2 regions of the Frigoribacterium sp. Leaf44 genome follow, and region 1 is predicted to be linked to the other one. Evidence: predicted binding sites of a transcription regulator. Region 1 holds the regulator's gene; the other holds the start of a gene.
The links. The regulator HrcA, encoded in region 1, represses chaperone genes, less so after heat shock. The targets are predictions, from matches to a motif close to TTNGCACTCGNNNNNNNCGAGTGCNAA.

Region 1 (11,442 bases):
GACCGTGTCGCTCTCGAACACGATGTCGGCGGGGATCTCGCGCGCGACGATGCGGCTGAAGACGGTGGGCTCGTCGGAGGTCTCGGACATGCTGCCCATCGTAGCGACGACCGCCGACACGACCCCCGGGTGCGTGGCGGTCACCAGCGGCCGAGACGCACGCTCAGCACGGACAGGGCGGCCGGACCGGCCGTGGAGGTACGCAGGACGGCGTCCCCGAGGCGCACGGCGCGGGCACCGGCCTCGGCTAGCTGCTGCAGCTCGGCGGGCGACACCCCGCCCTCGGGACCGACGACCACGACGACGCGGTCGGGCACCGCGCCTCCTGCGGTGAGGTCGACCGCCGTGAGCGCCTGCTCGGCCGACGGCTCGAGCACGAGGACGAGATCGCGGGAGGCGCGCTCGGCCAGCTGCCGCGTCGTCGCGAGCCCGGACACCTCGGGCGCCCACGGACGGATCGACTGCTTGGTCGCCTCGCGCACGATCGACGACCAGCGGGTGAGCCCCTTGGCGACCTTGGGACCCTCCCAACGGGAGATGCTGCGGGCCGCGGCCCACGGGACGATCTCGTCGACGCCGAGCTCGGTCGCGGCCTGTACCGCGAGCTCGTCGCGGTCGCCCTTGGCGAGGGCCTGGGCGAGGACCAGCCGCGTCGTCGGCGCCTCGTGCCGCACCACCCGCGTCGCGAGCAGCACCAGCCGCTCGGGCGCCGCCTCGCTCACCTCGCCCTGGACCACCAAGCCCCGACCGTTGCCGAGGGTGAGCGCTTCGCCCACCCGGACACGGCTGACCGTCACCGCGTGCCGCGCCTCGGAACCGGTCAGCTCGACGGTCGAACCGACCTCGGCGGCGACCAGGTCGTCGACCAGGTAGAAGTGCGCCACGATCAGAAGTTGAGGAAGCGGTCGCGCAACTTGCCGAAGAGGCCCTGCTGGAAGTGCGACAGCTCGGGAGCCGCAGAGCGCCGACCCGAGGCGAACTTCTCGATCAACTCGCGCTCTTTGTGGCTGAGCTTGGTCGGGGTGACCACCTGGACGCCGATCTTGAGGTCGCCGCGACCCGTTCCGCGCAGTCGGGTGATGCCGCGGTCCTTCACGGTGAGGATGTCGGCACTCTGGGTGCCGGGCCTGATCTCGACCTCGATCTCGCCGTCGAGCCCGGTGAGCGTCGTCGTCGTGCCGAGGATGGCGTCGGTCATCTGCACCTCGAGCGTCGCCAGCAGGTCGTCGCCGTTGCGGCTGTAGGTGTCGTGGTGCCGCACCTTGACCTCGAGGTAGAGGTCGCCGTTCGGGCCGCCGGCCTGGCCGACCTCGCCCTGACCGGGCAACTGGAGCCTGAGCCCGGTGTCGACGCCCGCGGGGATGTCGATGGGGATCGAACGCCGGGCCCGGACGCGCCCCTGGCCCTGGCACGTCGGGCAGGGGTTGGGGATGACGGTGCCGTACCCACGGCAGGTTCCGCACGGGCTCGACGTCATGACGTTGCCGAGCAGCGAGCGCACGGTGCGCTGGATCTGCCCGGAGCCACCGCAGATGTCGCAGGTCTGGGGCGAGGTGCCGGGTGCACAGCACGAGCCGCTGCACGTGTCGCAGAGGACGGCCGTGTCGACCTCGATGTCGCGCTGCGTGCCGAAGACGATGTCCTCGAGGTCGACCTCGAGGCGCAGGAGCGCGTCCTGCCCGCGTTCGCGCCGGGACCGCGGCCCCTGACGTTGGCCCTGACCACCACCGCCGAAGAACGCGTCGAAGATGTCGCCGAAGCCGGCGGCCCCGCCACCGCCACCGCCGCCGAAGCCGGGCTGCGGACCCAGGTCGTAGCGTTCGCGTTGCTGCGGGTCGCTGAGCACGTCGTAGGCGTGCGTGACGTCCTTGAACCGTTCGGACGCGTCGGGGCTGGGATTGACGTCGGGGTGCAGCTCGCGAGCGAGCTTGCGGTACGCCTTCTTGATCTCTTCCGGGGTCGCCTGACGGTCGACTCCGAGGACGTCGTAATGATCTGCCACTGGTTCTCGTCTGCCTCTGGTGTGGTGTGGTGGTCTTCCCGGCGGGGCCGGGCCCGGCGGACCGGGACGGGATGGGGTCGTGGGACGGCCGGGGCCGTCGGCGTCGGCTACCGCTCGGCGAGCAGCGACGACAGGTAACGGGCGACGGCACGCACCGCCGCCATGTTGGTCGAGTAGTCCATGCGCATGGGCCCGAGGACGCCGAGCCTCGCGATCTCGCTGCCCTGCGTCGAGTACCCGCTGGCCAGCACCGACGCCTGCGACAACCCGAACGAGGCGTTCTCCCGTCCGATGCTCGCGGCCACGTCGACGGCGTCGAGCTGCATCTCGCCGAACAACCGCAGCAGGGCGACCTGTTCTTCGATCGCCTCGAGCACCGGGAAGAGGTCACCGCTGAAGTCGTCGCCCGTGCGCACCAGGTTCGCCGCACCGGCCATGACGAGGCGGTCCTGGCGTCCGGCGGCGATCTGCTCGGTGAGGCTCGCGACGACGACGCCGACGACCGCCGCGAGATCGGGGCGGAAGCGCGTCGGCAGGTCGGTGAGGGCCGTGGAGGCCTCACCGAGGGGCCGTCCGCCGACCGCGGCGTTGATGGCGGCCCGCAGTTCGGACAGGAAGGACTCGTCGACGGCGGTGCGGATGTCGACGACCCGCTGCTCGACCTGGCCGCTGTCGGTGATGAGCACCGTCATGACGCGGCCGTCGCCCAGGCTGACCAGTTCGACGTGACGCACGCGGGCCCGGGAGAAGGTGGGGTACTGCACCAGCGCCACCTGGTTCGTGAGCTGCGACAGCAGACGGACCGTCCGCCCCAGCACCTCGTCGAGGTCGGTGGAGTCGCCGAGGAAGGTCTCGATGGCCTGACGCTGGGCGGCGCTGAGGGGTCTCAGGTCGGCGAGCTGGTTGACGAAGAGCCGATAGCCCTTGTCGGTCGGCACCCGACCCGACGAGGTGTGCGGGGCCGCGATGAGCTCTTCTTCTTCGAGCAGCGCCATGTCGTTGCGGATCGTCGCCGCCGAGACGCCGAACTGGTGTCGCTCGACGATGGACTTGGAGCCCACGGGCTCACGGGACGCGACGTAGTCGTGCACGATGACGCGCAGGACTTCGAGACCGCGTTCGGAGACCATGACGCACCTCTCTTCGCTCGACGCCCCGGGTCGTCCGCCCGCCGGGCGACCGGTCCTGGCACTCGACGTGCCGGACTGCCAATCGTACGACACCTCCGTCGCGAGGCCTACTCGCGCCGCGCCCGGCTGCCCTAGGGTGGCGGGGACATCCGCAGGACACTCACGAACAGGTGCAGCCATGACCGAGAACCCTCCCGCCCAGCCGAACGGCCCGCAGAACGGGCGACCCGGCCAGAACGGGCAGCCCGGCCAGCCCTACGGCCACGGCCAGCAGCCCGGTCAGGGCCAGCAGCCCGGCGCCGGCTACGGCCAGCAGCCCGGCTACCAGCAGCAGCCCGTCCAGCCGATGCGCCCCGAGGACGAGAAGCTGTGGTCGACGCTCATCCACCTCGGCGGCATCATCTTCGCGTTCGTCCCGGCTCTCGTCGGCTACCTCGTGTTGAAGGACCGTGGCCCGTTCATCCGGGAACACACCAAGACCGCGCTGAACTTCCAGATCACGATGGCCATCGTCTACGTGATCTCGGCGATCCTGTCGATCATCGTCATCGGAGGCGTGCTCGCACTCGTCGCCGGCATCCTCGTCATCATCTTCTCGATCATCGCCGCCGTCGCGGCCAACAAGGGCCAGTGGTACAAGTACCCGCTGACCATCGAGTTCATCAAGTAGGCGGTCGACCGGCCCGGACGGGCACGACGCGAGGCGCGACTCCCCCGGGAGCCGCGCCTCCTGCGTTCCGGGCCCGTGCCTCCCGGGCCCGTGCCTCCGGGTCCGTCGCCTCGGGGCGCCGACCGAGAACGTGACTCGATCCGGGCACACCGGGTCAGTCGGGCAGCAGGCGCCGCACGACGGCGTCGGCCATGAGGCGACCCTCACGGGTGAGCACCACGCGACCCTGCAGGGCCGGGCGCCCCTCGACCCAGCCGTCGGCGATGAGCCCGGCGACCGCCTGGCGCCCGTCGTCGTCGAGCTCGGAGGTCGGCAGCCCCTCGCGGATGCGCACCCCGAGCAGGACGCGCTCGACCCGACGGGTCTCGTCGTCGAGGGTCTCGCGCCCCGCGGCCGGTGACTCGCCCGCGGCCATGCGTTGTTGGTAGGCAGCCGGATGCTTGACGTTCCACCATCGGACGCCGCCGACGTGGCTGTGCGCGCCCGGGCCGACGCCCCACCAGTCGTGGCCCTGCCAGTAGGCCAGGTTGTGGCGGGAGCGGTGCTCGACGCCACGCGACCAGTTGCTGACCTCGTACCAGTCGTACCCCGCCGCGGCGAGCCGGTCGTCCGCGATTTCGTACATGTCGGCCGCGGTGTCGTCGTCGGGCATCGGGACCTCGCCGCGCTTGATCTGGCGGGCGAGCTTCGTGCCGTCCTCGACGATCAACGAGTAGGCCGAGAGGTGGTCGGGCTGCTGCTCGAGGGCGACGTCGAGAGAACGCCTCCAGTCGTCGAGGGTCTCGCCGGGCGTGCCGTAGATGAGGTCGAGGCTGACGTCGAGCCCGGCGTCACGCGCCCAGCGCACCACGAACGGGATGCGCTCGGGATCGTGCGTGCGCTCGAGGGTGGCGAGCACGCTCGGCACGGCCGACTGCATGCCGAAGCTGACGCGCGTGAACCCGGCGTCGGCGAGCTGCTGCAGGTACGCGGCGTCGACCGAGTCGGGGTTCGCCTCGGTCGTCACCTCGGCGCCGGGCTCGAGACCCCAGGTGTCGACCATCGCGTGCAGCATCGACGTCAGGTCGCCCGCGGGCAGCATCGTCGGGGTGCCCCCGCCGAAGAACACCGAGGAGGCGCGGCGCGGCGGCAGACCCGCCTCGCGCAGCACACGTCCCCCGAGCTCGATCTCGGCGACGGCCTGCCCGGCGTAGTCGTCCCGGCGTGCGCCCCGCAGTTCGTCGCCGGTGTACGTGTTGAAGTCGCAGTACCCGCAGCGCACGCGGCAGAACGGGACGTGCAGGTAGACCCCGAAGTTGCGGTCGTCCGCGCCGACCGCGACGGTCTCGGGCAGGCGTCCGTCGACGGGGGCGGGATCGCCGAGGGGAAGGGCTCCGGGCACCGTCAGGCGCCGGTTCCCGAGGCGTCGCCGCGCGGACCGGTCGGGGGCCGGTCGTCGCCGCGGGGATCGCCGACCCCGGCCTCGGTGTCCTCCACGACGACGACCTCGTCGGTCTGCTCGCCCTTCTCGTTGAGGCTCAGGGCCCGCAGGTACCGCTTCGTGTACTGCGCCTGCGTGCGTCGCAGGAAAGGTGCCACGAGGCGCCATTTCGCGCTCGACGGCTTGGAGAACGACCTGATGGAGAGCCAGACCGAACCGTCGTCGGTCTGGTCGACGATCCAGGATTCCTCGCCGCTCTCGGGGTGGCCGTCGAGGGTTCCGTACGCGAAGCCCTTGCGCTTCGGTTCGTCGATGACGTAGACGACGCGGACCGGCGCCTCGACCGTGCGCCCGTAGGCCTCGATGCTGAGCGTGGCCGTCGTGCCCGCCGTGAGGAGGGGTGTGCCGTCGGGCGAGTACCGCGACTCGTCGCGCGCGGTCGTCCACTCGGCCGCGTCGACCGGTTGCCCGTGCTCGTCGAACTGGACGGGCGTGTACTCGCTCTCGTCGGCCGGCGGCACGCTGTCGACCCGGACGCGGATGCCGCTGCGCTCCTGGATCTGCCAGGTCATCGTGGCGATCCAGGCCGCGGCGAAGCGGGCGTCGCCGTGGCCGACGCGCGCCCGGTACTCGGCCGGCTTGAATCCCTTCGGCGGGTACTGCATGAGGTCGGGGGCCTGCGTCGCCCCGACCTCGCCGTAGGTCGTGCGGGTCTCCGTGTGGGTGGCTCGACGCATGGACCCTACTTCTTGTCTTTCTTCTCGACGTCACCGCTGAGGGCGGCGATGAAGGCCTCTTGGGGCACGTCGACCCGACCGATGGTCTTCATGCGCTTCTTGCCCTCTTTCTGCTTCTCGAGCAGCTTGCGCTTGCGCGAGATGTCACCGCCGTAGCACTTGGCCAGGACGTCCTTGCGCATGGCGCGGATGCTCTCGCGGGCGATGATCCGGGCACCGATGGCGGCCTGGATGGGCACCTCGAACTGCTGCCTCGGGATGAGCTCGCGCAACCGGCCCGTCATGAGGACCCCGTAGGCGTAGGCCTTGTCGCGGTGCACGATCGCGCTGAACGCGTCGACCTGTTCGCCCTGCAGCAGGATGTCGACCTTGACCAGGTCGGCCTCTTGGTCGCCGATGGGTTCGTAGTCGAGGCTGGCGTAGCCCGCCGTCTTCGACTTGAGGCTGTCGAAGAAGTCGAACACGATCTCGCCGAGGGGCATCGCGTAACGGATCTCGACCCTGTCCTCGCCGAGGTACTCCATGCCGAGCAGGGTGCCGCGGCGCTGCTGGCAGAGCTCCATGATGACGCCGACGTAGTCCTTGGGCGCGAGGATGCCCGCCTTGACCATGGGCTCGCTGACGCTGGTGATCTTGCCGCCCGGGAATTCGCTCGGGTTGGTGACCGTGACGGTCTGCTTGTCTTCGGTCGTGACCTCGTAGATGACGCTCGGCGCCGTCGTGATGAGGTCGAGGCCGAACTCACGCTCGAGGCGCTCGGTGACGATCTCGAGGTGCAGCAGGCCGAGGAACCCGCAGCGGAAGCCGAACCCCAGGGCCACGGAGGTCTCGGGTTCGTACACCAGCGCGGCGTCCGACAGCTTGAGCTTGTCGAGGGCCTCGCGCAGGATGGGGTAGTCGCTGCCGTCGATCGGGTAGAGCCCCGAGAAGACCATGGGCAGCGGCTCGGTGTAGCCGCTGAGTGCCTCGGTCGCGGGCTTGGCCGCCGTCGTGACGGTGTCGCCCACCTTCGAGAGGCGGACGTCCTTCACGCCGGTGATGAGATAGCCGACCTCGCCGACCGACAGCCCCTGGCTGGGGACGGGCTCGGGCGACGAGACGCCGATCTCGAGGATGTCGTGCGTCGACTTCGTCGACATCATCTGCACCTTCTCGCGCGGGTGCAGGGTGCCGTCGATCATGCGGATGTACGTGACGACGCCGCGGTAGCTGTCGTAGACCGAGTCGAAGATCATCGCGCGCGGCGGTGCGTCCTTGACGCCGACGGGCGAGGGGATGCGGTCGACCACGCGGTCGAGGAGTTCTTCGACGCCCATGCCGGTCTTGCCGCTGACGCGCAGTACGTCGGCGGGGTCGCCGCCGATCAGGCCGGCCAACTCGGCGGCGTACTTGTCGGGGTCGGCCGCCGGCAGGTCGATCTTGTTGAGCACCGGGATGATCTCGAGGTCGTTCTCGAGTGCCAGGTAGAGGTTCGCCAGGGTCTGGGCCTCGATGCCCTGGGCCGCGTCGACCAGCAGGATCGCGCCCTCGCAGGCGGCCAACGAACGGGAGACCTCGTAGCTGAAGTCGACGTGGCCCGGGGTGTCGATCATGTTGAGCGCGAACGTCTCGCCGTTGCGCTCCCACGGCATGCGGACGGCCTGGCTCTTGATCGTGATGCCGCGCTCGCGCTCGATGTCCATGCGGTCGAGGTACTGGGCACGCATCGCGCGCGACTCGACGACGCCGGTGATGCCGAGCATGCGGTCGGCCAGGGTCGACTTGCCGTGGTCGATGTGCGCGATGATGCAGAAGTTGCGGAGGGACTCGGGCTCGGTCGACGCCGGCTCGAGTGCGCGGGTTGCTTGGGGACTCACACGATCCTCTGGGGGTGGTGGGCGGGGGTACCGCACGATTCTCCCACGCCCGGGCGACGGATCGGGCGTCGAGCCGCGCGGGGCCCGCCCGTCGACGACTCCTGCCCGGTGCCACGGGCGGCACCGCGCCTCCTCGATCTCCGGCTCGCGCCGCGACGGCAGACAGGAGTTGCCGACGCGGGGGCCGGGACTGGAGGCGGGCACGTGGGGAGATGCGGGACGGGCGGGGCGGGCCGGGCGGGCGGGCGGGCCGGGCGGGCGGGCCGGCCGGGCCGCGGGTCAGGCGGTGGTGCCGGGGAGGAGCGCGATGACGCCCGCGCCACCGACGACGGCCAGGCCGACGGCGAGGGCGATCAGCGTGCCCGCGAGCATGACGGCGGACGAGATGATGCCGACGAGCGCCATGGTGCGCCCCTCGGGCTCACGGCGGCGCGACAGGATGCCGAGGACGAGACCGGCGATCGGCACGACGAAGGTGAAGCCGAAGGCGATCGAGGCGAGGCCGAGGACGAGGCTCCAGACGGCGAGGGGCGACCGCACGCCGGTGGTGGGGGCGGAGACGGTGGTGTGTACGGGTTGGTTCGTCATGCTCCGAGCCTAGGAAGACCCTCGCGGCGACCCCAGGGGGCTGACCCCCGGATGTCAGCGGGGGTCGACCGGCGCGGGCAGTTTGCCGAGCCCGCGGGTGATCACCTCGGGCGCGGACGCGAGGCAGACGCGGATCCACCCCTCGCCGCTCCGGCCGAACGCACTGCCCGGTGCGACCGCGACGCGCTCCGACAGCAGGAACCGCTCGGCCCATCCCGCCACGTCGCCCTGCGAGGCGTGGCTCACGTCGATCCAGAGGTAGAAGGCGCCGGTGGGCTCGAGGTAGCGGATGCCCCGCTCGTCGAGCAGCGTCGTGGCGAGGTCGAGGTTGCTCCGGTAGTGCTCCCGGGCATCGGCCACGGGCTGGTGATCCCCCACGACGGCCGCGAGGGCGGCGTGCTGGTCGGGCTCGGCCACACAGCTGATCGCCGCTTCCTGGACCGTGCGCATCGTCTCGGCGAGACCCTTGGGCGTCACGAGGTAGCCGACCCGCACGCCCGTCATGGCGTAGGTCTTGCTCATCGAGAAGACGCTGAACACCCGGTCGTCGGTGTCGAGCGAGGCGAGGCTGACGTGCTTCGGCCCGTAGGTGAAGTACTCGTAGACCTCGTCGCTGATCACCCAGAGGTCGTGCCGGCGGGCGAAGTCGAGCAGACGGCGCAACGTCTCTTCTGGGTAGACGACGCCGAGCGGGTTCGACGGACTGTTGACGACGAGGGCGCGGGTGCGGTCCCCCACGAGGTTCTCGAGCTCGTCGAGGTCGGGGTGGAAGTCGAGGTCCGGTGCCAGCGTGTAGGGCACGGGCACGGCGTCGAGCATGCGGGCGTTCATCGTGAAGGTCGTGTAGCCGGGGTCCGGCACGAGCACCTCGTCACCCGCCGCCAGCAGGAGCCCCATCGTCTGGTGCAGGGCCTGCGTCCCGCCGACGGTGACCCAGACCTGCTCGAGGTCCACGTGCACGTCGTTCTCGCGGGCGAGCTTGGCCACGAGCGCCTCGCGCAGGGCCGGGATGCCCCCGTTCGGCGTGTAGTCCGTGCGGTCGTCGGCCCAGGCGCGACGTGCGGCATCGGCGATGTGGCGGGCCACGGGCACGTCGGGCTCGCCCACCACGAGCATGTCGACGCCGTCCAGCTGGGCCGCCAGCTCGAACACCCGACGGATTCCGGACGCGGGCACGGTGGTCATGTGGGGCGCGAGCTGGGGCATGATGGCACGGTACTACGCACGACACGGCACGCCGTCGGGCCGACGCTCGTTGAGAGTCGGGCCTGCTGCTGGTAACGTTGCCTGTTGGCTTGCGCGTTACGTCTGCAGTGGCGGAACGCGATCGCAGCCGAGAGCCGCTCCGGTGGCCATCACCGGCGGCAGCACCGGGTCCACCGATTCACGTCGGTCGGACGCTCGGCTGGCGCACACCCGTCCGAGACACAGAATCCAGAAAGTAGTTCACGTGGCAAACATCAAGTCGCAGATCAAGCGCATCGGCACCAACAAGAAGGCCCAGGACCGCAACCGCGCCGTCAAGAGCGAGCTCAAGACCGCCGTCCGCGCCACCCGCGAGGCCATCGCCGCCGGCGACAAGGACAAGGCCACCTCGGCTCTGCTCCTCGCGTCGAAGAAGCTCGACAAGGCCGCCAGCAAGGGTGTCATCCACCAGAACCAGGCCGCGAACCGCAAGTCGTCCATCGCGAAGCAGGTCGGCGCCCTCTAGGCTCCCCTCCCCCGAGCCTGCGGGCTCGACGACGAAGGCCCCGTCTCGATCGAGACGGGGCCTTCGTCGTGCCGGACCGATCGTGGGGCCGGCACCGGAAGGTCAGGAGGCGCGAGTCACGACAGCAGCGCACCGCGCGTCGAGATCATGGTCACCATCCGCTCGAGTGCGTACACCGGATCGCGTTCGGCACCTTTGACGGCCGCGTCGGTCTCGGCGAGAAGCTCGATGCACCGGCCCAGCCCGTCCTCGGACCAGCCACGGAGGTCGCGTTGCGCCCGCTCGACCTGCCACGGGGCGAGCCCGAAGCGTGAGGCGAGTTGACCCGAGCCGCCGTAGGAACCCTGCAGCTTGGCCATCGTGCGGATCTTCATCGCGAACGCCGCCACCACGGGCACGGGATCGGCCCCGGTCGACAACGCGTGACGGAGCAACACGAGGGCCTCGCCCTGGTGACCCGCGATGGCCGCGTCGGCCACCTTGAAGGCGTTCGTCTCGACCCGGCCCGAGTAGTACTTCTCGACGGTGGCCTCGGTGATCTCGGCCGCGGCGTCGCTGATCAACTGCTGGCAGGCGCTGGCGAGCTCGGCCAGGTCATCGTTGAAGGCCGTGACGAGCGCCCGCAGCGCCCCCTGCGAGATGCGTCGTCGTTCGGAGGCGAACTCGGCGGCGGCGAACTCGAGCTTCTCGGTGTCTTTCTTGAGCTCGGCGCAGACGACCTCGAGACCGCCGCCCGTGCCGCCCCGGACGGCGTCCAGCAGCTTCTTGCCGCGGACCCCGCCCCCGTGGCGCAGCACCAGGGTCGTGTCGTCGGCGGGCGTGTCGAGGTAGCGCAGCGTCTCGGTGAGGAACGCGTCGGTGCACTTCTCGACGTTCGAGACGCGGATGAGACGGGGCTCGGCGAAGAGCGACGGGCTCGCCAGGGTCACGAGTTCGCCGGGTTGGTAGTGGTCGGCCTCGAGGTCGTGCACCTCGAGGCTGGGGTCTTCTGCGGCGAGCTGGTCGCGCAGCTGGCGCGAGGCCCGATCGGCGAGGAACTGCTCGGGCCCGCTCACCAGCACGACGGCCGCGGGCCGGATTCTGTCCCACCCCACCTGGTCGATCGCGGCCGAGGCCTTCTTCGCCGTCTTGCCACTCGCTCGCGCTGCCATGCTGCCTCTCGGACGTCGTCCCACGGACGCGGGGCCCGCCGCGCCACCTCTGATGCTAGAGGACGCCACCGACGTGCCCGACGTGTCGTCAGGGTCCCGGGGCCCCGCGTGCTCCCGCCAGATCCGCAGGCCGACGTCGCCGCCCCCACGGTCGACGGGCGTGACCGCGGCCTGACC
Region 2 (11,442 bases), on a different contig from region 1:
CCTACCCGAAGGAGGCCGTCTGGCTCGACGGGTCCGTGCCCGTCTCGTCCTGGCAGCGCTCGGGTTCGGGGTGGAGCACCCCGTGGACGTCGTTCCCGTCGTCCGCACTGCTCGGCATCGCCGACAACCCGCGCTTCCTGTCGCCGTCGTTCCCCCTCGCCGGGCGTCCCGACCAGGTCTTCCTCGACGGCGTGCAGCTGACGCAGGTCACGCCCGACAAGCTGGCCCCCGGCACCTTCGCTCCGGACCCCGCCGGTGGACGGGTGCTGATCGGCAGCGACCCCTCGGGGCACGAGCTGCGCATCAGCAACAAGCAGCAGGCCATCTGGGTGCAGGCGCCGGACACGACGCTGCAGGGCTTCGGCGTGCGCCGCTACGCGACCCTCGACTCCGACCGGGGCACGATCCGCCTCGGCAACACCGGCGCCACCGCGCAGGACCTCGTCGTCGTCGAGAACGCCATGATCGGCGTGAACCTCGAGAACAACGGCGGCACCCTGCGCCGGCTGACGGTCGAGCACAACGGCATGCTGGGCATCGGCGCCAACGCGTCCTACGACATGTCGCTGTCCGATTCGGTGGTCCGCGAGAACAACTGGCAGCGATTCAAGGAGACCCCCGTCTCGGGCGGAGTGAAGATCACGCGGTCGCGCGGCGTGACCGTCTCCAACAACGACGTCAGCCGCAACTACAGCTCGGGCCTGTGGCTCGACGAGTCCGTGTACGACTCGAAGGTCGTGGGCAACACGGTCGTCGACAACGAGTGGACGGGCATCCAGCTCGAGCTCTCGAGCAAGGCCGTCGTCGCGGGCAACACCGTCACCGGCGGCAAGACGGGCATCCAGATCATCGGTACCGACGACGTGCGGGTCTACAACAACTCCGTCGGCGGCTTCAGCCAGTTCGGAGTCAAGGTGCTGCAGGACGAGCGTCGTCAGGCCACGGCGGCCACCGGTCAGGACCGTCGTCGGCCCATCCCGGACCCGACCATGAGCTGGGTCACGGGCAAGATCACCATCGCGAACAACGCCTTCGGCAGCGGCGGGTACTACCAGGTCTACGTCCTCGACTCGAAGACCAACCGCTCGGCCGACTCGATGGGCGTCACGGTGACCGGCAACGCGTTCAACCAGCGCCGCACGACGGCCCAGGCCACCCTGGTCGGCTGGGGGGCCGGTGACAACAAGACGGTGACCCGGTTCGACACCGTGTCGGCGCTCTCGGTCAAGAACTCGTCGTGGCGCAACGTCGAGACGTCGTCCGTGCTCGACCTCGGCGGCATGACGAGCCTGCTGACCTCGTCGCTCGGCATCGTGTCGGCCCTGCCGTCCGACATCGCCGCGCTCCTCGGACAGCCCGGGACGGCGCGCCGCATCGGCGCCTTCTGACCGACCCGACGGAGCCCGGCCCCGGCCGGGCTCCGTCACCCGTCAGGAGGCGCGGGTCGGCTTCCCGACACCGCCTACGATTGACCCCGTGATCCTGGCCATCGACACCTCAGCCGGCTCGTCCGTCGCCGTCGTCGACCGTGACGGCGGCGTGCTCGCCGAGCACACGGTCGCCGACACCCGGCGTCACGCCGAGGTGATCGGCCGCCTGATCGACGACGCCCTGCGCGAGGCCGGCGTGACCCCGTCCGAGCTCTCCGCCGTGGTCGCCGGTCGCGGCCCCGGCCCCTTCACGGGCCTGCGGGTCGGCATCGCCGCCGCCCGCGCCTTCGCCTTCGGCGCCGGCGTCCCGTGCCTGTCGGTCGGCAGCCACGACGCCGTCGCGTTCGAGCGGCTCTCGGCGGCGGCCGGCCGCTCCGTCGGCGCCGCCGGCGGGCCCGTCGACTCGCCGCTCGTCGTCGTCACCGACGCCCGCCGTCGCGAGGTGGCGTACAGCGCGTGGTCGGGGCTCGACGACGACGGCCTGCCCGTGATCGTGGCCGGCCCCGCCCTCGTGAGGCCGGCCGACCTCGACGAGGCGACCGGCGCCTCCTCGTCCTGGCCGCGCACCGACCCCGACGCGACGACGGTCTCGGCGGCCGCCCTGGGCATGCTGGCCGAGCGTCTCTTCGAGCACGGTCGCGCGTTCGCCGACGCCGAGCCGTTGTACCTGCGCGAGCCCGACGTCACCCCGTCGGCCGGTCCCAAGCCGGTCACGCGATGAGCGTCCTGTTGCGCACGGCCACCCTCGACGACCTCGACGGCATCATGGCCATCGAGACGTCGACCTTCGTCAACGACGCCTGGTCGCGGGCGAGCATGACGCACGAGCTCACCGCCCCCGGTGGTCGGTACCTCGTCGCGACGGCCGAGGGGGACGACACCACCGTCATCGGTTACGCGGGCATGCTGGCGCCGAGAGGGGCCCCCGAGGCCGACGTCCAGACCATCGCCGTGCTCGCGGAGCACCAGGGGCAGGGGCTCGGGCGGGCGATGCTGACCCAGCTGCTCACCGAGGCCCGTCAGGGCGGCGTGCGCGAGGTGTTCCTCGAGGTGCGGGCCGACAACCCCGGGGCACAGCACCTCTACGAGACGCTCGGCTTCGAGCGGATCGCCGTCCGCCCGCGGTACTACATGCCCGACGGGGTCGACGCGGTCGTGATGCGACTGCGCGTCCCGCCGGCCACCACCGAGACCACCCCGGGCCACGTCGAGCCGTTCGGCGACGCGCCCCTCGACGAACAGGACGTCCGCCCGTGACCGTCACCCGCGCCTCCTCGTCCGCCGCTGCCGAGCCCGCCGCCGCCGAGCCGGCCGTCCTCGAGCCGCTCGTGCTGGGCATCGAGACCAGCTGCGACGAGACCGGCATCGGCATCGTGCGCGGCCGCACCCTGCTCGCCAACGTCATCTCGTCGTCGATGGACGAACACGCCCGCTACGGCGGCGTCGTGCCCGAGGTCGCCGCGCGCGCCCACCTCGAGGCGCTCGAACCCGCCCTCGCCGCGGCGCTCGCCGAGGCCGGCGTCACGACGGCCGAGCTCGACGCGATCGCCGTGACGAGCGGGCCCGGGCTCGCCGGTGCGCTCATGGTCGGCGTCGGTGCGGCCAAGGCCCTCGCCCTGGCGACGGGCAAGCCCCTCTACGCCGTGAACCACCTCGTCGGCCACGTCGGAGCCGACGTGCTGCGCGACGACGGCAGCGAGCTCGAGCTGCCCACCATCGCGCTTCTCGTCTCGGGGGGCCACACCTCGTTGCTGCACGTGCGCGACCTCGTCGACGACGTCGAACTGCTCGGCGAGACGATCGACGACGCCGCGGGCGAGGCGTTCGACAAGGTCGCCCGCCTGCTCGGCCTGCCCTACCCCGGGGGGCCCCAGATCGACCGCGTCGCCGAGGGCGGCGACCCGAGGGCCGTCCGCTTCCCGCGGGGGCTGACCCTGCCGAAAGACCTGTCGAAGCACCGGTACGACTTCTCGTTCTCGGGGCTCAAGACGGCCGTCGCCCGGTGGGTCGAACAGCGTCGCAGCGAAGGAGGCGCGGTGCCGGTCGCGGACGTCGCGGCCAGCTTCCGCGAGGCGGTCGCCGACGTCCTGCTCACCAAAGCTCTCGCGGCCTGCGCCGACCGGGGCGTGCCCCGCCTGCTGCTCGGCGGGGGAGTCGTCGCCAACGCCCGCGTGCGCGAGCTCGCGGCCGAGAGGTGCGCCGCGGCCGGGGTCGAGCTGCGCGTGCCGCCCCTCTCGCTCTGCACCGACAACGGTGCCATGATCGCGGCGCTCGGCGCCGAGCTCGTGTCCCGGGGCCGGGCGCCGTCGCCGCTCGACTTCGGGGCCGACTCGACGTTGCCGGTGACGACGGTCCAGGCGGTCTGAACCCCGAGGCGGGGCCCGGGCGACCCGCCCCGGTCGGAGGCCATCGGTCGCCGATAGCATGGGCGCTCGACCGACCGCGGCCGTCACCGGCCGACCCTCAGCAGAAGGACGTCCCCGATGACCGACCAGAACCCCTCACCCCACGCCCAGCCCTCGTCGCAGAACCCGTACCAGGGCCAGCAGCCGGCCTACCCGGGGCAGCCCTCCGGCGGTCAGCCGGCCTACCAGGGGCAGAACGGCGCCCGCCCCGGTCAGCGCAACACCCTCGCCCTCGTCTCGATGATCCTGGGCATCGCCGGCTTCGTGACCTCGATCACGGCGCTCGGTGCCATCGTCACCGGCCACATGGCGTTGAGCCAGATCAAGAAGCGGGGCGAAGAGGGCCGCGGCATGGCCCTGACGGGTCTCATCCTCGGCTACGTCGTCGTCGCCCTGACCATCATCGGCATCATCCTGCTCGTGGTCCTGTTCGGTGCCATCGCCAGCAACCCCGACCTCTACGACGGCAGCTACAACTCGTAGGTCGTCCTCGCGTCGTCGGGCATCGCCTCCCAGGGGCCGCTCATCACGACCCTCGCTAGCATGACGGGGTCCGCACCGGACGGTGCGGGCCCTTTCGTGTCCCGGGACGCGACCGTCACAGGCGTGACCGGCCGCTCCGGCGGCACGACCGACGCACCGCTCGCGAAAGGCAGCTGATGGCCACCGACGACACCACTCCCGAGACGCCGTCCTCGGCGCCGACCGCGCCCTCGGCTCCGACGCCGCCCGCGGCACCCACCGCGCCCCCCACGCGCCCGACCGAGGGTGGCGGCGCGGCCACCGCCTCGCCGCCGCTGCCGCCGACCGCCTTCCCGGGGGCCACGTCGCAGCCGCCCGCCTCGTCGCCGTACGCCGGGGTGCCCCCGACGGGTTCGGCGCCGTACGGTGCGCCCCAGGGGACTCCGGCTCCGCAGTCCCGCCCGGGGCAGGTCCCGCCGGGTGCGCCCCAGCCGCCCCGGCCCCCCTACGGCCAGCCGGGTGCGCAGCCGCCGGCAGGGTACGGGCAGCAGGGCTACGGCCAGCAGACGGGGTACGGCCAGCAGCCCCAGGGTCAACGACCGGGCTACGGCCAGCCGCAGGGTCAGCCGTCGAGCTACGGTCAGCCGCAGGGTCAGCCGTCGGGCTACGGTCAGCCGCAGGGCTACGGTCAGCAGCCCCAGGGCCCGCAGCCCTCCGGTCAGCCCGGTGCGCCGTACGGTCAGCAGTCCTACGGCCAACAGGGTCAGCCCGGTGCGCAGTACGGTCAGTCCGGCGCTCCGTACGGTCAGCAGTCCTACGGCCAGCAGTCCTACGGCCAGCAGGGTCAGCCCGGTGCGCAGTTCGGCCAGCAGCCCTACGGCTCGCCCTACCCGCCCTACGCCTCGGCGGGTGCCGCTCAGCCCCCTCGCCTGCTCAGCCTGCTCTCGATGATCGGCTCCATCGCCGGCGTCGTGCTCGCACCCTTCACCTTCGGACTCTCGATCGTGGCGTCCATCGCGGGCATCGTGCTCGGCCACCTGGGCATGTCGCGTGAGCGCCCCGCCCGCGGGTTCTGGCTCACCGGGCTGATCGTCGGCTACGCCGGCGTCGTCCTCATCGTGATCGGCTGGGTGGCCTTCGGCCTCTTCATCGCCGGGTTCTCGTCGAGTTCCGACTACTACGGCGGGTACTGACCGCGGCCGGACCGGACCGGGCCCCGAGCGGGCAGAAGACGTCGTTCCCGATCCGGCGAACGACGTCTTCTGCCCCTTCGTCGGACGGGGCGGGGCGTCAGGCCAGGCGCTCGCAGAGCAGGGCCGTGTGCCGCCCCGCGACGCGGGTCAGCACGAGGGTCGCCGTCCCGGTGCCCTGCAACGAGAGTCGCTTGCGGAACGTCGCCGGATCGACGTCGACCCCGCGCTTCTTGATCTCGAGGCGCCCGATGCCCCGGGCCCTCAGCTCGCGTTTGAGCGTCCGCTCGTCGAGCGGGAAGGTCTCGAGCACGCGGAAACCCTGCGCGAAGGGGGTGTCGACCCGCGCCTCCGTCGTCAGCCAGGCGATGTCGCGACTGATCATGCGGGCGTCGATCGACCGGGCCAGGTCGCCGATCAGGCGCGCCCGGATGACGGCGCCGTCGGGCTCGTAGAGGTACTCGCCGAGGTCGCCCGGGTCCACGTCGTCGGAGTCGGCGGCAGCCGTCAGCTCGGACGCCCCGGAGGCGCTGATCACCAGAGCCGATCGGCCCACCCCCGGCCGCGCGAGCGGACCGAACCACACGCCCACCTCGACCACGTCGCGGTCGACCGAGATCCACTGGCACTCGGCGTCGGTCGGCAGCAGCTCGCGGTCGACCCCGGGGCCGAGCTTGACGCCGGTGGGCAGGCGGTCGGCGAAGCCGAAGGCGACGTCGAGGCCGGGGGACCAGTCGGCCGGATCGGCGAGGCGCTTCGTGGCGCTGTGGCCGGACGTCCGTCGTGCCGGGTCGAGGAAGACGCCCTCGACGCCCCCGAGGTCGGTCGTCTCGGCGTCGCCCTGCTCGACGCGTGACGACGACCAGGGCGCGAGGTTGTACGACGCGACGGCCGCGGTGACCTCGTCGCGGTCGACGGCGAGCACGTCGAGGTCGAGCGCGGCGAACGCCAGGGCGTCGCCACCGATGCCGCAGCCGAGGTCGGCCACGCTGCCGACGCCCGCCGCGGCGTAGCGTCCGGCGTGGCGCGCGGCGACCGGGAGGCGCGTGGCCTGTTCGAGGCCCGCCTCGGTGAACAGCATGCGGCTCGCGAACTCGCCGAACTTGGCTGCGGCCCGGCCACGGAGCCGGGCCTGCGTGAGCACCGCCGACACGAGGGCGGGGGAGTGGCCCTGCTTGCGCAACGCGGCCACCGTGCCGACGACGTCGTCGCCGGAGGCGCCGCCCGTCGGCAGCGAGTCGAGCAGCCGCAGCCCCTCGGGCGAGAGGACTTCGAGCAGCTCGGAGGAATCCATGTCGTCCAGTGTGACGCACGCGGGCCGACGCGTTGGCACTCGGATTGACCGAGTGCCAGTCTCGTCCTACAGTTGTTCTGGCACTCGCCCCCGGCAAGTGCCAGCCCCCATGTTTTCGTAGCACCGAGAAAGAAGAGGTCACCCGTGTCGGTCAGCATCAAGCCGCTCGAAGATCGCATCGTCATTCGTCAGGTCGAAGCCGAGCAGACCACTGCTTCGGGTCTCGTGATCCCCGACACCGCCAAAGAGAAGCCCCAAGAGGGTGAAGTGGTGGCGGTCGGCCCGGGCCGCATCGACGACAACGGCAACCGCGTGCCGCTCGACGTCGCCACCGGCGACAAGGTCATCTACAGCAAGTACGGCGGAACCGAGGTGAAGTACGGCGGAGAAGACCTGCTCGTGCTCTCGGCTCGCGACGTCCTGGCGGTCATCGTCCGCTAGCACCTCGGCACGGCTCCGGCCGTGCTCCGCGACCCCGGTCGCCGTCCCGAAGGCCCCTGCTCCGGCAGGGGCCTTCGTCGTGTCCGCGGCGCGACCACCGGTGACCGTTCGTCCCCAGGCGTGATCGTCCGTCGATCGATCCACGGTGGCAGGAGTGGCCGTTCCGGCGGCGGGCGCAGCCACCTAGAGTCGCCTGGTGACCTCGACCCGCGCCTCCTCGTCCCCCTCCGCCCCGACCTCGGGGCTCGGCGTCGCCGGGGCCGGCGGGGCGGGCCTGGCCTACGCCCTGGGCGCCTACGGGCTCTGGGGCGTACTGCCGGTGTACTTCCTGTTGTTGGCCCCGGCCGGCCCGTTCGAGATCGTCGCGTGGCGGGTGCTGTTCTCGCTCGTCTTCTGCGCGGTGCTGCTCGTCGTGACGGGGGCGCTGCGATCGTTCCTGGCCCTGCTGCGGCAGCCCCGCGTGGTGGGCACCATGGGGTTGGCGGGGGCGTTCATCGTCGTCAACTGGACGGTCTTCATCTCGGCGACGCTCAGCGGGCACGTGGTCGAGGCGGCCCTGGGGTACTTCATCAACCCGATCGTGACGGTCCTGCTCGGCGTGGTGGTGCTGCGTGAACGTCTGCGCACGACCCAGTGGGTGGCCGTCGGGCTGAGCGCCGTCGCCGTCCTCGTGATCGCGATCGGGGCGGGCAGGCCCCCGTTCATCTCGCTCGTCCTCGCGTTCTCGTTCGGGCTCTACGGCCTGGTGAAGAAGCAGGTCGGTGGGCGGGTCGACGCGGTCGGCGGGCTCACGCTCGAGACGCTCTGGATCGCCCCCTTCGCGGCCGTCACCCTGATCGTGCTGCACGTGACGGGCCTCGGGGGCGGCGTCGTGCTCGGCACCGTGAGCGTCGGGCACACCCTCGCGACGATCGGCACGGGTGTCATCACGGCCGTGCCGCTGCTGCTCTTCGCCTCGGCGACGCGTCGGCTTCCCCTGACGACCGTGGGGCTGACGCAGTACGTCGCCCCCGTGCTGCAGTTCGTCGTGGGCGTCGTCGTGCTCGGCGAGCACATGTCGGCGGCGCGATGGGTCGGCTTCGCGATCGTCTGGGTCGCCTCGATCGTGCTCACCGTCGACATGGTGCGCGCGGGGCGGCGGTCACGTCGACCGCTCGCGGTGGCACCGACCGCCTAGAAACGACCATCCCTCGCAAAGTCACGAATGGCTAACGAAACGTCACTTTGACGTCGAGAACACACGCCAGAAACATTCGACCCCTAGTTTCGGACCAATCGCGGCAGGTTCGACCGCCACCGGTCGGGCTGCACTGCCGCTGTCCACGAAAGGGTTCCACGGATGATCCGATCCAGCACCGCCCTCCGAGCACTGGCTCTCGCCGGCGCAGCCTCCGTGCTGCTCGCTGCCTGTTCGACGGCATCTCCCTCTGACGACGCCTCGTCGTCGTCGTCGGCCAAGGCCGATCCCGCCGCCAAGTGCGAGGTCGGGACGCCCAGCACCGATCCCTTCGCGATCGGCACGATGCTGCCGCTGACCGGAACCCTGGCCTACCTCGGCCCGCCCGCCATCGCGGGGGCGAACCTGGCCATCAGCGACATCAACGCCGCCGGCGGCGTGCTCGACCAGCCCGCCGAGATCTCGACCAGCACCGACTCGGGCGACAGCAACGACATGACCGTGTCGAGCAACGCCGCGACGGAACTGATCGACGCGAAGGTGCCCGTCGTGCTCGGTGCCGAATCGTCGAGCGTCACGCTCAACGTGGTCGACCAGCTCACCAGCAACTGCATCATCGAGATCTCGCCGGCCAACACGGCGAGCTCGCTCAGCGGCTACTCGTCGTACTACTACCGGACCGCTCCGCCGGACTCGGTGCAGGGTTCGGCGCTCGGCCAGCAGATCACGGCCGACGGCAACGCCAACGTCGCGTTCCTCGTCTTCAACGACACCTACGGCACGGGTCTCCGCGACTCGACGCAGAAGTCGATCGAGAGCTCGGGCGGCACCGTCGTCTACGGCGGCACCGGCAAGGGCGAGGAGTTCCCCCCCGGTCAGACCACGTTCTCGTCCGAGGTGTCCGCGGCCATCGCCGCCGAGCCCGACGCGATCGTCATCCTCGCCTTCGACGAGACCAAGTCGATCGTCCCCGAGCTGAAGAGCCAGGGCTGGGACATGAGCAAGGTCTACATGTCCGACGGCAACACGGCCGACTACAGCGCCGACTTCGAGCCCGGCACCCTCGAGGGGGCCAAGGGCACGATCCCCGGTGCCGACGCCAGTGCCGACTTCAAGTCGAAGCTCGTGGCCGGATACCAGGCGAGCGAGGGCGGCGAACTGGCCGACTTCTCGTACGCGGCCGAGTCGTACGACGCCGTCATCCTGACCGCCCTCGCGGCGCAGGCGGGTGGCGGCACCGACGCCGGGACGATCCAGGCCAACATGGCCGCGGTCTCCGGGGCGAACGGCGGCACCGAGTGCACCACGTACGCGGACTGCAAGACCGCGCTCGACGCCGGTGACGACATCCACTACACCGGCCCCTCGGGCATCGGATCGTTCAACGACAACAACGACCCGTCGTCCGCCTCGATCGGCGTCTACACGTTCGACGCCGACAACAAGCCCGTCTACCAGACCGGCATCGAGGGCAAGGTCGAATAACGGCACCTCGCACCACCCGGGGCCCGGCACGAGTCATCGTGCCGGGCCCTTCGGCGTGCCGACGAGGCGCGGAGCCGCACCGCAGGAAGGTCGCGACGTCCGCGTCCTCGGGCACCGCGCCTCCTCGTCCCGGGCCCGCCGGCCGTGGGCCCGCGCTCCCCTCCGCACCGCGTCTCGTGCACCGCACCGCGTCGAGACCGGGTGCGCGGCACGACGCGCGGCGCGCAGCCCCGGCGCCCAGCCCTGGCGCCCAGCCCCGAGGCCCCCGGACGCACGCACGAGGCCCCGACCACGCCAGGGCGTGATCGGGGCCTCAGGGTGCCACCGGGGGCGTCAGGACGCGTCGACGTCCTTCGCCAGGGTGCCGAGGTAGAGCTCGATGACCTTGGGGTCGTCCGCCAGCTCGCGACCGGTGCCCGAGTAGGCGTTGCGCCCCTGGTCGAGGACGTAGCCGCGGTCGCAGATCTGCAGGCAGCGGCGGGCGTTCTGCTCGACCATGATCACCGAGACGCCGGCCTTGTTGATGCGGCGGGTGCGGATGAACGTCTCGTCCTGGCGCACGGGCGACAGGCCGGCGGACGGCTCGTCGAGCAGCAGCACCTTCGGGTCCATCATCAGGGCACGGGCCATGGCGACCGACTGGCGCTCTCCGCCCGAGAGCGATCCGGCGCGCTGGCCGCGACGGTCGGCGAGCACCGGGAAGAGGTCGTAGATGACCTCAAGGCGCTCGGCGAACTTCTTGGGCCGCAGGAACATGCCCATCTGCAGGTTCTCCTCGATGGTGAGCGAGGGGAACACGTTGTTGGTCTGCGGCACGAAGCCGACGCCCGCCTCGACCAGCTTGTTGGCCTTGAGGTTCGTGATGTCGGTGCCGCCGAGGGTGACCGATCCCGAGTGGATCTTGACCTGGCCGAAGAGCGCCTTGAGCAGCGTCGACTTGCCCGCGCCGTTCGGGCCGATGATGCCGATCAGCTCGCCGGGGTAGCAGACGAGGTCGCACCCGTTGAGGATGTTCACGCCCGGCAGGTAGCCGGCGACGAGGTCGGTCGCGTTCATGACCGGTTCGACGCCCGCGAACTTCTCGGTGCCCGGGTGCTTGGGGGCGGTGGTGGCGCCCGCGCCGTCCTGTGCCGTGCTCATCGCTTGTCTCCGCTCTGCCGTCCGTCGGACAGCTGGTCGTCGGCCGCGTTCGTGGCCTGCGGGGTCGAGGGGTCGGGGTGTCCGGGCAGGTCGCGTCCCGCGACGCCGCCGGTGGACGAGGAGGCGCTGGTCGCCTCGGCCGCGCGGGCCGCGTCCTCGCGCGCCACCTCTTCTTCGAGCTGTTCGAGCGTGGCGTCGTCGAGCAGCGAGTCGTCGCCCAGGTCGGTGTCGTGGTGCGCGCCCAGGTAGGCGTCGATGACGGCCTGGTCGTCCATGACCGTGTCGGCCGGGCCCTCGGCGACGATGCGCCCCTCGGCCATGACGATCACCCAGTCCGAGATGTGGCGGACCATGTGCATGTCGTGCTCGACGAAGAGGACCGTGGTGCCGTCGTCGCGCAGGCTCTGGATGTGCCCCA

Region 2: the regulator HrcA is predicted to act here: its motif matches at 6,814-6,840, upstream of groES (co-chaperone GroES).

The regions. Positions count from the first base shown of each region.
Region 1 is NZ_LMLG01000001.1:912,469-923,910, reverse strand. Features, by position in the region: gene ASE87_RS04250 (histidine triad nucleotide-binding protein) at 1-90, opposite strand, end outside; gene ASE87_RS04245 (16S rRNA (uracil(1498)-N(3))-methyltransferase) at 141-884, opposite strand; gene dnaJ (molecular chaperone DnaJ) at 887-2,002, opposite strand; gene hrcA (heat-inducible transcriptional repressor HrcA) at 2,110-3,132, opposite strand; gene ASE87_RS04230 (DUF4870 domain-containing protein) at 3,311-3,802, shown strand; gene hemW (radical SAM family heme chaperone HemW) at 3,957-5,183, opposite strand; gene ASE87_RS04220 (DUF1990 family protein) at 5,186-5,959, opposite strand; gene lepA (translation elongation factor 4) at 5,965-7,815, opposite strand; gene ASE87_RS04210 (DUF4190 domain-containing protein) at 8,095-8,403, opposite strand; gene ASE87_RS04205 (pyridoxal phosphate-dependent aminotransferase) at 8,458-9,609, opposite strand; gene rpsT (30S ribosomal protein S20) at 9,854-10,114, shown strand; gene holA (DNA polymerase III subunit delta) at 10,231-11,265, opposite strand.
Region 2 is NZ_LMLG01000006.1:610,260-621,701, forward strand. Features, by position in the region: gene ASE87_RS11435 (right-handed parallel beta-helix repeat-containing protein) at 1-1,388, shown strand, start outside; gene tsaB (tRNA (adenosine(37)-N6)-threonylcarbamoyltransferase complex dimerization subunit type 1 TsaB) at 1,477-2,151, shown strand; gene rimI (ribosomal protein S18-alanine N-acetyltransferase) at 2,148-2,687, shown strand; gene tsaD (tRNA (adenosine(37)-N6)-threonylcarbamoyltransferase complex transferase subunit TsaD) at 2,759-3,796, shown strand; gene ASE87_RS11455 (DUF4190 domain-containing protein) at 3,914-4,318, shown strand; gene ASE87_RS11460 (DUF4190 domain-containing protein) at 4,495-5,490, shown strand; gene ASE87_RS11465 (class I SAM-dependent methyltransferase) at 5,588-6,781, opposite strand; gene groES (co-chaperone GroES) at 6,926-7,222, shown strand; gene rarD (EamA family transporter RarD) at 7,419-8,399, shown strand; gene ASE87_RS11480 (ABC transporter substrate-binding protein) at 8,562-9,884, shown strand; gene ASE87_RS11485 (ABC transporter ATP-binding protein) at 10,218-10,940, opposite strand; gene ASE87_RS11490 (ABC transporter ATP-binding protein) at 11,021-11,442, opposite strand, start outside.